DNA from 3 places in the Streptomyces fagopyri genome. Region 1 is predicted to be linked to each of the others. Evidence: riboswitches for the same ligand, from Rfam matches in the RefSeq annotation. Region 1 holds a riboswitch; each other region holds the start of a gene.

Region 1 (4,217 bases):
GCGGATTCGGATCCAGGCCGGGGTCCGAAGCCGGGTCCGGGGCGGGTACGACACCCGCTTCGGACGCGCTTCACTCTATGGAACACTGGTCTAGACAACCCTGAACCCCTGAAGGGCAGCATCACATGGCTGAGCGCCGCGTCAACGTCGGCTGGGCCGAGGGCCTCCACGCCCGTCCCGCCTCCATCTTCGTCCGGGCGGCCACGGCCTCCGGCATCCCCGTGACGATCGCCAAGGCGGACGGCAACCCCGTCAACGCGGCCTCCATGCTGGCGGTCCTCGGCCTGGGCGCCCAGGGCGGCGAGGAGATCGTCCTCGCCTCCGAGGCCGAGGGCGCGGACGCCGCTCTCGACCGGCTGGCCAAGCTGGTCGCGGAAGGCCTCGAGGAGCTTCCCGAGACCGTCTGAGGAACTCCCCTCACGGGGTTCCCGAACGGACGGCGGTGAGGGTCTTCACACCGAAGGACATCGCCACGCGGATATGGCGGAGGGCTCGCCCGAAAACATCGGGCGAGCCCTCCGCTATTTCGAATTACGGGCAGCAGAAATAATCCCCCGCGAATTACCCCTCTTTGTATACGGCCACCGTGTTAATGACGCAGGCCCGTCATGTTTACGGGATGTTGCGAAGTCCTCACACGGTCCGGGCGGTCTCCCCCACCGGGAAACCTCAGCCGGTGCGCGGCCGTCGCGCGCTCGGTGTGCAGCGCCGTGACGGCCCGGGCCCGCTCGCCGTCGCCGCGCGCCACCGCGTCCACGATGCCGCCGTGCTCCGCCCAGGACTCCACCGGATCGGCGGGTGCCTCGACCGTGTACATCCAGGCGATCTTGTGCCGCAACTGAGCCAGCGTGGAGGTCAGCGCGGGGCTGCCGGAGGCCTGCGCGAGCGTCTCGTGGAACCAGCCGCCCAGGGAACGCAGATCCTCGCTGTTCCCCCTCCTGGAGCGCTCCTGACCCAGCCTGACCAGGCCTCGAAGCACCTTGAGGTGGGCCTCGGTCCGCCGCTGGGCGGCCCGGTAGGCCCCCAGCGGCTCCAGGAGCATGCGCATCTCCAGCAGATCCGCGGCCTCCTGCTCGGTCGGCTCCGCCACGCACGCGCCCGCGTGCCGGCGGGTGAGGACGAACCCCTCGGCCTCCAGGGTGCGCAGAGCCTCCCGCACCGGGACGCGCGAGACGCCGTAGCGGCGCGCGAGCAGTTCCTCGGTGAGCCGGCCGCCGCGCTCGTAGACACCCGCGACGATGTCGTCGCGGATCGCCGTGCATACCGAGTGCGCGGGAATGCGCATGACCGGACCTCCGCCTTAATCCCCGCGAAACGCGGTCGATCGACGCTCTTTCGGCGACTCTATTGCAGGGAGCCGGAATTTCCGATGGCGGGCCGGAATCCATGGATATTTTTTGGACAGACAGCAGTTCGAAACGACGAAGCCCCGGCTCGGGTGAACCGGGGCTTCACAAGGACGGGCACCTCTCGTCAGACGTTCACGCCGTGCGAGCGGAGGTAGGCGACCGGGTCGATGTCGGAGCCGTACTCCGCCGTGGTGCGGGCCTCGAAGTGGAGGTGGGGCCCGGTGGTGTTTCCGGTGGCCCCGGAGAGGCCCAGCACGCCGCCGGGCGTGACGGTCTGGCCCACGGCCACACCGATGGACGACAGGTGGCCGTACATCGTGTACGTACCGTCGTGCATCCGCAGGACGATCTGGTTGCCGTAGGCGCCGCCCCAGCCCGCCGTGACGACCGTGCCCGAGCCGACCGCGTGGACCGGGGTCCCGGACGCGGCGTGGAAGTCGACGCCGGTGTGGCTGCCGGAGGACCAGAGGCTGCCGCCGGCCTTGTAACCCGTGGAGACGTACGAGCCGGGGATCGGCAGGACGAAGGTGTTGAGACGCTTGCGCTCGGCGGCGCGGGCGGCGCGCTCCTTGGCCGCGCGCTCCTTCCTCGCCTCCTCGACGGCCCGCTTGCGCGCGGCCTGTTCGGCCTTCTCGCGGGCGGCGGCCTCGTCGGCGGCCCGCTGCTGCGCGGCGGCCTGGGCGTCGATCTGGGCGGCGACCGAGTCGCCGATGGTGATCGCCTGGGTCAGTCCGGTCTGCTCGACGGAGCTGTCCGCGGCGAAGGCCGGGGCGGCCAGGGTTCCGATGACACCGGTGGTGGTGAGCGCCGCGACGCCGACGGCGTTCGAGGTGGTGCGCTTCACGCGGCTCGGCCGACGGTGTTTCCCGGGGCCACAGGTGAACGCCATGAAGGGGCTGGGTCCTTTCCTTCCCTCTCGCCTACCGGGTTAGCTGACGGGTTCGGAGCAGGAAGGTCTCCTACGGACGCCCTCGCGGGGAGGGGGTCCGATTCACCCCAGGGACTGCGTACGGGTCCCCGGCTCCCCTGGCTCGCACCGTACGGGGACTCGGCGATGACTGTCCGGTGCCGCGGACGCGGCGCACTGCCTGACGAACAGCCGGACCGACGCTAAGCGGGCCGTCTTTCGATCGACAAACGGAACACGGTTTTTGTAGTGCATGCCACAGGGCGGAAAGGCAACCTCCCTATCAATACGGACAAATTGAGGATGTTGTCCGGGCAAAAAGGGGCCCGGGCGACTCTTCGGTCACCCGGGCCCCTGGACTCGCGTACTCCGCCGCGTACTCCGCGACGCACTCGGCGAGGATTTCCGCCGCGCTCCTACTCGGCGGCCACGACGGTCACTTCACCGATGCCGAGCGCCCTGACGGGCTCCTCGATCTGCGTGGCGTCGCCCACCAGGACGGTGACCAGACGGTCCACCGGGAAGGCGCTCACCGCCGCGGCGGTGGCCTCCACGGTGCCGGTCGCGGCGAGCTGCTGATACAGCGTCGCCTGGTAGTCGTCCGGCAGGTACTGCTCGACCTGGTCGGCGAGCGTGCCCGCGACGGCCGCCGCGGTCTCGAACTTGAGGGGCGCCACACCCACCAGGTTCTGCACGGCGACGTCCCGTTCCGCGTCCGTCAGACCGTCGGCGGCGAGGGTGCGCAGCACCTTCCAGAGGTCGTCCAGCGCGGGCCCGGTGTTCGGTGTGTCCACGGAGCCGCTGATGGCGAGCATCGCGATGCCCGTGCCGTCCGGGGCGGAACGCATCACCTGGCCGAAGGCCCGCACCCCGTAGGTGTAGCCCTTCTCCTCGCGCAGCACGCGGTCCAGGCGCGAGGTGAGGGTGCCGCCGAGGCAGTACGTGCCGAGCACCTGGGCCGGCCAGACACGGTCGTGCCGGTCCGAGCCGACGCGGCCGATCAGCAGCTGCGTCTGGACCGCGCCGGGGCGGTCCACGATGATCACGCGGCCGGTGTCGTCCGCGTTGACCGGCGGCACGGGACGCGGCTCGGCGGAGGAGCCGGTCCAGGCACCGAGCGTCTCGGCGAGCAGCCCGTCGAGGTCCACGCCGGTGAGGTCGCCGACGATCACGGCCGTGGACGTGGCCGGGCGTACGTGCCGGTCGTAGAAGGCGCGGACGCCCGCCGCGTCGATCTTCTGGACGGTCTCCTCGGTGCCCTGCCGGGGACGGGACATCCGCGAGGTCGGCGGGAACAGCTCCTTGGAGAGCTCCTTGGCCGCGCGGCGGGCCGGGTTGGCGCTCTCGTGCGGGATCTCGTCGAGCCGGTTGCGCACCAGCCGCTCGATCTCGCTCTCGGCGAACGCCGGTGCCCTCAGGGCGTCGGCGAGCAGACCGAGCGCCTTGGTCAGGCGCGAGACGGGCACTTCGAGGGACAGGCGTACGCCGGGGTGGTCGGCGTGCGCGTCGAGGGTGGCGCCGCAGCGCTCCAGCTCGGCGGCGAACTCCTCGGCGGAGAGCTTGTCGGTGCCCTCGGAGAACGCGCGCGCCATGATCGTGGCGATGCCGTCGAGACCGGCGGGCTCGGCCTCCAGCGGCGCGGCGAGCAGCACCTCGACCGCGACGACCTGCTGGCCGGGGCGGTCGCAGTGCAGCAGGGTCAGGCCGTTGTCCAGGGTGCCGCGCTCGGGAGCGGGGAACGCCCAGGGCTTGGGCCGGCCGGCCTGCGGCTGCGGGTGGAAGTCCATGGTGGCGAGCTCGGTCACTTCGCCGCCTCCTCGTCGGTGTCGTCGGCGGCCTCGGTGGCTTCGGTGGCTTCGTCCGCGGCGGTGGCCTCGTCGGCGAGCGGCTCGTAGACGAGCACCGCGCGGTTGTCGGGGCGCAGGCGGGCCTTGGCGACCTCCTGGACCTCCTCGGCGGTG
Region 2 (4,217 bases), 1.4 Mb from region 1:
CAAGCACCTGGCGGCGGCGCACGGTTGAGGTGACGCGCGGCGGTCGGACGCACGGCGGTGACGGCCGGGCGCACGGTCGCGGGACGGCGGCGGGGGGCCACGTCCCGAAGCCATCGGGACGTGCCCGACCGTACGCGTTCCGCAACCGGCCGTTGTGTGGCGGGTGTTGGAGTCGTCGCGGCCGTGTTCCGGGGTGTCCGGCGCGGCGGATCGGAGCGTGTGACACCGTCCGTCGCGCGCGGCCCGTGCGGTGAACGGCGTTGCTGACGGGATACCGGACGTCGTCCGGTTCACGCCGGGCCGCTGAGTCGTTCGATCCGTATTCTTCGGATCATGGCCGCTCCGACTGCATATTCGCTCATCGCCACTGACCTGGACGGAACGCTGCTCCGCGGTGACGACACCCTCTCCGACCGGACCCGGGCCGCGTTGGCGAGGGTGGTGGAGGCGGGCGCCCGGCACCTGGTCGTGACGGGTCGCCCGGCGCCGAGGGTGCGCCCGCTCCTCGGTGAACTCGGCGGCGCGGGGCTGGCGGTGTGCGGACAGGGGGCGCAGCTCTACGACGCGGGCGCGGACCGTCTGCTGTGGTCGGTGACCCTGGACAGGGAACTCGCGGAGACGGCGCTGGGCAAGATCGAGGCGGAGGTCGGGCTGCTCTACGCGGCGGTGGACCAGGACGGCGTGGACGGACTGACGCTCATCGAGCCCGGTTACGTGATGCCGCACCCGACGCTTCCCGCGGTACGGGTCGGGCGCCGCGACGACCTGTGGACGGAGCCGATCAGCAAGGTGCTGTTGCGCCACCCGCTGCTGTCCGACGACGAGTTGGCCGCGGCGGCCAGGGGAGTGGTGGGTTCTCTGGCCACCGTCACGATGTCGGGGCCCGGCACGGTCGAACTCCAGCCATGCGGGGTGACCAAGGCGACGGGGCTGGCTCTCGCCGCCGCCCATCTCGGGCTGGCCCCCGAAGCCACCATCGCCTTCGGCGACATGCCCAACGACATACCCATGTTCGACTGGGCCGCCCACGGGGTCGCCATGGCCGACGCCCATCCGGAGCTGAAGGCGGTGGCCGACGAGGTGACGCTGTCGAACGAGGACGACGGGGTCGCGGTGGTGCTGGAGCGGCTGCTCCCGGTCTCCGCTCGATAGCCCCGGTTTTCCGTGGCTCCGGGTTGCCGTGGCCGCGGTTTCCCGCCGGCACGGTTTCCCATGGCCCTGGTTTCCCGTGGCCCCGTTTCCCCGTCGTCCTGGTTCGGCGGGGGCGCCGGAGCTTTGGTCCGGCGCCCCCGGTCTCGTGGCGACCTGTCAGTAGGCGCCGTTGACGTTGTCGATCGAGCCGTACTTCGCCGCGGCGTAGTTGCAGGCGGCGGTGATGTTCGCGACCGGGTCGTAGGGGTCCATGGACGTGCCGGGCACGTGGTAGGCCTTGAACGTCGGGTCGATGACCTGGAGCAGGCCCTTGGAGGGGATACCGGCCGCGGCGTTGGAGTCCCAGTTGTTGATGGCCTTGGGGTTGCCGGAGGACTCCCGCATGACGTTGCGGTGGATGCCGTCGTAGCTGCCCGGGATTCCGGCCTTGGCCATGATGTCCAGCGACTGCTTGATCCAGCCGTCGAGGTCGTTCGTGTACGTCTTCACGGCGGCGGTGGCCGCGGTGACTGCCGTGGTCTTGGACTTCGTGGTCTTCGCGACCGCGGCCGTGACGTTTGTCGACTTTGTGGCGTTCTGCACGGTTTTCGTGCCGACCGTCAGGGTGAGGCCCGTGCGGAGTGCCGACGGGTCGGAACCGATGACCGCGCTGTTGGCCTCGTACAGCTTCTTCCAGCCGCCGGTGGAGGGGTACTTCTGCGCGATCTTGACCAGGGTGTCGCCCGCGACCACCTTGTAGGTGACCAGCTGGACGTCGGAGGCCCCCGTGGCGGCCTGGGCGCAGGTCGCGCCCAGGATCGGGAGGGCGAGTACCGCCGCGCCCGTGCCCGCAGCCAGGATGCCGCGGACGAGGGTGCTGCGGGACTTCGGGTGGCAGTGTCTGCCTGCTGCGGCCATGACGAGTTCCTCTCCGGCGCCTGCGAGGTGAGCTGTCGGGTTCGGGCGGGAGCTGCCCGGCCGCACGGTGAGTGCGACTTCACCCCTAGCCGTTCCGGACTTCGGTTCGGCGACTTACCTGGGTCCCCCGCTCCTGCCGTGCGTGTGTGGTCGGGTGTGGTTTCCGGTCGGTGGCAGGATTTGGCGGTCCGTCCGGAGTGACGTGAAGGTATGCGAGAGCACATGTCCGAAACAAGCCTTGATGTCGCGGTGTAGATCGTTTTCACCAGGACATAAGGGCGGATGAATTGCCCGATTAATCCGGAATCTTTCACTCAACTTGGCTTATGCAAACGGGTAGTCGCCGAGCGGGGTCGCGGGATGGGTGATCTTCGCGCGTGACCCAACTCACTCGATCGGCCAGGAATAAAGCGGCAATGGCGGCAAGTCGGGCATATAAGGCGCGGGTAAGAGGTCGATGAACCCCTGTTCGGGGGCGGGTGAACCCGCCCCGCGGGCAGCCCGTTGCCCGGGTCGCCGCGGGGGAGCCGGTCCTCGTCGGCCCCGAAGTGGGGTTCACCTGAACCGAGTTCGGGAAGCGCCTGGCATGTCACGGCGGGGCGAGGAGCTGAACTCCCCTCCCCTGAATGACCTGTTGGTCCCGGACACCGGATCCGCCGGTGCGCCGCGAAGCGCGTGACCGTCTCCTGGTCCGTCCGTGAAAGCCGGCGGGCCTCCGTTGCCGGGGTCCGTCAGGGATTCAGCGGTCCGCGTCCTGCTCCGCGGGGTCGCCGAGACCGTCGCCGGGGCTTCGGCCCGCCGTGCGCGGGATCCTGCGCTCCCACGTCCGGTGGAAGACCACCTCGTCGCCGTCCTCGCAGACCAGCTCACTGGAGGTGATGAAGTCGCGTGTGTCGCAGACGACTTCGGAGCGGACCTCGACGCGCGCGTCCCAGGCCGGTTCCGCGCGGCGCAGGCGGATCGACCAGGAGGAGTGGGCGCGGGCGCTCAGGGGGTCGGCCTCACGGACGCGGTACGTCTCCAGCGCCTCCTCCGCGTGTTCGAGGCCGTCCGGATGGACGAGGGTGCCGCCGTCGCGGGGGACGGCTTCGAGGCGCCACTCGTCCTTCGCCACGTCGTGCACGACCCGGCGTTCCGGGCGGGGTTCGTCGAGGGTGGCCGCGGACGCCACCCCGAGCGGTACCGAGTGCTCCGGCTCGGCGAAGGTGATCGTGGGGTCCGACTCGCGTGCCCTTACCGGGAGTTCGAGAGAACTGGCCGACGGATCCAGGGTGAACCCGGCCTCCGAGCCGGGCTCGGGCCAGATCCACGGCCAGTACGCGGAGGAGAGGGAGAGGCGGATGCGATGGCCGGGCGGGACGGCGTATCCGATGGCGTCCAGCTCGAAACGTACGTCCTCCGTGGCGCCCGGTTTCCAGAGGACGGCCCGATCGCGGCCGTAGCGCGCTGAGAGGTTCATGGCACCCCGGGTGACCAGGGTCGAGGCGCCGTCGGGAGCCACGTCGCAGACCCGGGCGATCACCTGGCCCCGGGCCGAGTGGGAGGTCAGACGCAGGCGCACGCTGGGGCACCCCAGAATCCAGGTCTCTCCCGGCACCTCGAACTCGAAGCAGACGGATCTCGCGTCCTCCTCCCGCTGGTCCGGGGGCAGGTCCGCGTCGCCTCCGACCGGGCGGAAGCGCCCCGCGTCCACGCCGGTGTGCTGAGGGGAGCGCACGAGCACCGGCGCACCCCGGAGCGCGTACGCGATGACGGTGACCAGGGGAGAGGGCCAGGCGGTGTCGCCGACCCAGCGGCCGGGCAGCGAGGCGTAGGCCGTCGCCGGAGGGTGCGCGTCCATGACGTAGGAGCGCAGAAGGGGCTCCGCCATCACCGGGCGGCCGTCGGTGCCGGCCGGTGTCCTCGCGCCCGGGGCGGCCGGCGTGCGCCTGCCGTGCGGCTCGAGCCAGTGGTCCCACCAGCGCAGCGTCTCCTGGAGGAAGCCGATCGCCGGGCCCGGCCGGCGGTCCTGGTCGGGGTACCCGTGCGACCAGGGACCGATCAGACCGCGTACGCGATCCGGCGGGAGGCTCCGGACCAGGCGCAGCACCGAGTCGCGGTACGGGTCGTGCCAACCGCCCACCGCCAGGACGGCCGCACGGATCGCGGAGCTGTCCTCGTCGAGGCCC
Region 3 (4,217 bases), 2.3 Mb from region 1:
GAGCGGGAGCTGCTCCATGAGCTGTGGCGCCGCCGGGAGGTCGCCCGCCCCTCCCTCGCGTACGCGGCACGGGTGACCGCCCCGGCCGTCGTACCGGTGCGGCCGCCGTGGCCCACGTACGGCTACGGATACGGCCCCGGCGGCCCCTACGGCTACGGCTACGGCTATGTGCCGGTGCAGCCGTCCGGCCGGGACGGCCGGACCCACCCGCACCCGGCCGCGCCCCACCCGGCGTACGACCCCCACCGGTCCTGAGCGGGGCGCCGGCCGCGGCGCGGATCGCTCAGGCCGACGCCTCCGTCAGCCGCGCCAGTTCGTCGTCCTTGAGTGTCAGGTCCGCGACCGCGAGCAGCGCCGGAAGCTGGTCGACCGTCCGGGCGGAGGCGATCGGGGCGGCGACCGTGGGCCGGGCGGCGAGCCAGGCGAGGGCGACGGTGGCGACCGCGACGTCATGGGCCCCGGCGATCTCGGCGAGGGCGTCGAGGACCCGCGGGCCCCGCTCCGTCTCCAGGTGCTTGCCCGCGCCCTCGGCCCGCGCCGAGTCGACGGACGTGCCGGGACGGTACTTGCCGGTGAGGAAGCCGGCGGCGAGGGCGAAGTACGGGACGGCGGCCAGTCCGGTCCGGGAGGCGACCTCCTGGAGCGGGCCCTCGTAGGTGTCGCGCGAGACGAGGTTGTAGTGGGGCTGGAGCACGGTGTAGCGCGCGAGGCCCTCGCGGTCGGAGAACTCCAGGGACTCCGCGAGCCGCTCGGCGGAGAGGTTGGAGGCGCCGATCTCCCGGACCTTGCCGGCCCGGACCAGCTCGTCGAGCGTGCCGATGATCTCCTCGACCGGGACCGAGGTGTCGTCGAAGTGCGTGTAGTAGAGGTCGATGTGGTCCGTGCCGAGCCGGCGCAGTGACGCGTCGGCCGCCGCCCTGATGGTGTCCGGGGCCAGCCCCTTGTACTGCGGATGGGCGCCGACCTTGGTGGCGAGGACGACGTCGGAGCGGTTGCCGCGCGCGGCGAACCACTTGCCGATGATCGTCTCGGACTCACCGCCCTTGTTGCCGGGCACCCACGCCGAGTAGCTGTCCGCGGTGTCGACGAAGTTGCCGCCCCCGGCCGTGTACGCGTCGAGGACGGCGAAGGACTGCGCCTCGTCGGCGGTCCAGCCGAAGACGTTGCCGCCGAGGGCGAGCGGGAAGACCTCGAGGTCTGAGGAACCGAGCTTGCGGAGAGGTGTCATACCCCATTGCAACAGCCGTACCGGACGACTGCATTCCGCACCCGCCGTACTCATGGCGGGTGTTGGCTCAGGGGTTGATGCCCTTGCTGTGCAGCCACGCCATCGGGTCGATCGCGTCACCGCCGCCGGGGTGGACCTCCAGGTGGAGGTGCGGCCCGGTCACGTTGCCGGTCGCGCCCACCCGTCCGATGACGTCGCCCGTGGCCACCTTCTGCCCCACGCTGACGCTGATCGACGACTGGTGGCAGAACCACAGCTCCGTGCCGTCGTCGAGGGTGAGGATCGTCCGGTAGCCGTACGCGCCGGCCCAGCCCGCCTCCGTGACGGTGCCGCTGTGGACCGCCTTGATCAGCGTGCCGGTGGGGGCGGCGAAGTCGAGACCGGTGTGGTAACCGGAGGACCACATGGATCCGGCGTCGCCGAAGCGGGAGGTCAGGGTGTACGAGGAGGTCGGCAGCGAGTAGCTCTTCGCGAGCTCCGCGAGGCGCGCGGTCTCGGCCTTCTGCTTGGCCTCGTCCTCCGCCTTCTTCTTGTCGGCGGCGACCTTGGCCTCGGCCTTGTCCTGCTGCTCGGCGGCCAGCGCGACCGCCTTCTTCGCGGCGGCGGTCTCGGCGGCGCTCTGGGCGGCACGGTCGACCTGGTCCTGCTGGGACTCGGCCTGCTCGATGATCCGGGCACGCAGCGCCTCACCGGCGTCCGCGTTGCCCTGCGCGGCGTCGGCGGTGGTGAGGCCGGCGCCGGTGAGCGGGGTGGAGGAGCCCTTCGGCGTGCTGGAACCGCCGTCGGATATCAGGGCCTTGGCCGACTGGGTGACCGAGGAGAGGTCGGGCAGCGAGATCGACACGGGCGGCTTGCCGGGCGCGGCGGTGGCGATGCCACCCGCGCCGACGGCGGCCAGGACACCGACGCCGAGAACGGTGGAGCTGCGGGCGAGTCCGCCTCCGCGCTGCTTGGAGACGCGGTGCCGGCCGCGGACGGGAGCGACGGAATCCGCGGTGGGATTCCACTCCTCCCAGGGGCCCTCGTCGTCGCCGCGGTCGTACCCGAATGTCTGGATGTCGTTCGGCGCGAACGAAGAGGCCTGGGCAGGCCGGTTGGACGCCACGTGGGCGCGCTCCTTTCCTTCCTTCTCGCCTACCGGGTTAGCTGACGGGTTCGGAGCAGGAAGGTCTCCTACGCGCGTCACCCCACGGTGTCTCCACCGTGAAAGACGCTCGATTCACCCCAAGTTGGTGGTTCCCCGGTTCCCTCGCGGGATTCGGCGCGTGCGCACGGAGCCATCTCTTGTGACGGCTGGGACAACCGCGCTGCGTTATCGAACGTTAATAGACGCGGGTACCGGATTCCAAGCCGTTCGTGCTGATCATTGCGCACTCTTGGCCAGGACTTACGGGGCATGACCGAGGGAAACCGGGCGAGTCGACCGGACCTGTTTCCGCCACTCGTTCTGACGGTGCGTCAGGCGCCGTGCGGAGGGACAGCGTCCGACTACCCCTCGTGACAAGGGCCGAGGAACTCGGCCGTCCGCCCGGGCCGCCGTACGGCGAGCAGTGCCATGTCGTCCGAGAGCGCGCCACCGGTGTGCCGGCGGACCCCCGCAGCGAGCTCGGCCAGCAGGGCGTCCGGGTCACGGAAGGTCCGTCCCGCGAGCCGTTCGGCCGGCTCGTAGAAGTCGCCCCGGCCGTCGCGCGCCTCGGACAGCCCGTCCGTGTGGACCAGCAGCGTGGAGCCGGGCGGGAAGTCCACCGTCTCCGTGCGGTCGGGCCAGGATCCGAGCTCGCCCATGCCGAGCGGCAGCGCGGGATCCGCGGCGGCGAGGGTGACCAGCGTGCCGTCCGCGTGCAGGAGCAGCGGTGAGGGATGGCCGCGGTTGACGATCCGCACCACGTCGCCGTCGTGCGGGACCTCCGCGAGGACGGCCGTGGTGAAGCCCTCGAAGGCGTCCGGGTCCTCGCGCCGGGTGCCCTCGCGGGCCAGGGCCCGTTCCAGCCGCCGCGCGACCGCCTCGACCGTCGCCTCCTGCTCGGCCGCCTCCCGGAACGCCCCGATGACCACCGCCACGGCGGCCACCGCGCCGATGCCCTTCCCGCGGACGTCGCCCACCACCAGCCGTACGCCGTGCGGTGTGTCCTGCACCGCGTACAGGTCGCCGCCGATGGACGCGCCCTCCTGGGCGGCCTCGTAGCGCGCCGCGACCTCCAGGCCGCCGATCCGCCCCTCGGGTTCCGGGAGCACGGCGCGCTGCGCCGCCTCGGCGATCTGGCGGGCCGAGGCGAGCCGTTCGTCCGAGCGGCGGGCGAGGACGTTGATGAGGACGGCGAGGACGACGACGGTCGCCACCGTGACGACCTCGGTGATCGAGCCGATCCCCAGGCGCAGACCGAACCTGAGCCGCATCGCGAGCAGCGCGGCCAGCGTCAGGGCCCCCGTGAGCAAGGTGCCGCGCAGTGAGAAGAGCGGCGCGGCGACGAGCGGGGCGGCCGTGAAGAGCGGGGCCGCGGTGAAGTCGGGGGGCGTCAGGACGTCGTAGACCACCGCGACGACGACGAGCAGCACCGGCAGCGCCCGTACCAGGGTCGAGGCGCCGGAGATCCGGCGCGCTTCCGTCCCGACCGGAACCCGTGGCGGCTCGCCGGCCGGCCCGGGATCGGGCACGGGGGCACCGGGCAGCCGTCCGCCCGGCCGGCCGTAGGGCCGCTCGGCCCGCTGCGCACGTCCTCGTTGCCCCACCCGTCCAGGTTTCCCGCAGCGGGGGGAGGCGGCCAGCGGTGTGGCCCGACCGGGCGACGGCCCCGTTTCCGGTGGCGCGCGCCAAAAAGGCGAGGACGGGAAACACCAGGGAAGGGAAAGGTCCGGAATCGCTGAGAAGGGCCGGAAACACCAAGGGCCGGAACTCGTGAATCCGAGTTCCGGCCCTTGGCCTTCAGTAGCGGGGACAGGATTTGAACCTGCGACCTCTGGGTTATGAGCCCAGCGAGCTACCGAGCTG

Evidence for each region. A riboswitch is a leader RNA that binds a small molecule or an ion and turns the genes downstream of it on or off. The one in region 1 is predicted to bind cyclic di-AMP.
Region 2: another riboswitch for cyclic di-AMP. It lies ahead of GFH48_RS17580 (transglycosylase SLT domain-containing protein); the one in region 1 lies ahead of GFH48_RS11425 (M23 family metallopeptidase).
Region 3: another riboswitch for cyclic di-AMP. It lies ahead of GFH48_RS21360 (M23 family metallopeptidase); the one in region 1 lies ahead of GFH48_RS11425 (M23 family metallopeptidase).

The regions. Positions count from the first base shown of each region.
Region 1 is NZ_CP045643.1:2,688,419-2,692,635, forward strand. Features, by position in the region: gene GFH48_RS11415 (HPr family phosphocarrier protein) at 126-407, shown strand; gene GFH48_RS11420 (GntR family transcriptional regulator) at 590-1,285, opposite strand; gene GFH48_RS11425 (M23 family metallopeptidase) at 1,474-2,238, opposite strand; cyclic di-AMP (ydaO/yuaA leader) riboswitch at 2,252-2,413, opposite strand; gene GFH48_RS11430 (M16 family metallopeptidase) at 2,673-4,061, opposite strand; gene GFH48_RS11435 (M16 family metallopeptidase) at 4,058-4,217, opposite strand, start outside.
Region 2 is NZ_CP045643.1:4,105,493-4,109,709, reverse strand. Features, by position in the region: gene GFH48_RS17590 (FAD-dependent oxidoreductase) at 1-28, shown strand, start outside; gene GFH48_RS17585 (HAD family hydrolase) at 334-1,152, shown strand; gene GFH48_RS17580 (transglycosylase SLT domain-containing protein) at 1,309-2,049, opposite strand; cyclic di-AMP (ydaO/yuaA leader) riboswitch at 2,054-2,212, opposite strand; gene GFH48_RS17575 (CocE/NonD family hydrolase) at 2,789-4,217, opposite strand, start outside.
Region 3 is NZ_CP045643.1:4,956,358-4,960,574, reverse strand. Features, by position in the region: gene GFH48_RS21370 (PrsW family intramembrane metalloprotease) at 1-255, shown strand, start outside; gene GFH48_RS21365 (aldo/keto reductase) at 284-1,228, opposite strand; gene GFH48_RS21360 (M23 family metallopeptidase) at 1,296-2,333, opposite strand; cyclic di-AMP (ydaO/yuaA leader) riboswitch at 2,345-2,502, opposite strand; gene GFH48_RS21355 (PP2C family protein-serine/threonine phosphatase) at 2,717-3,958, opposite strand; tRNA gene GFH48_RS21350 (tRNA-Met) at 4,156-4,217, opposite strand, start outside.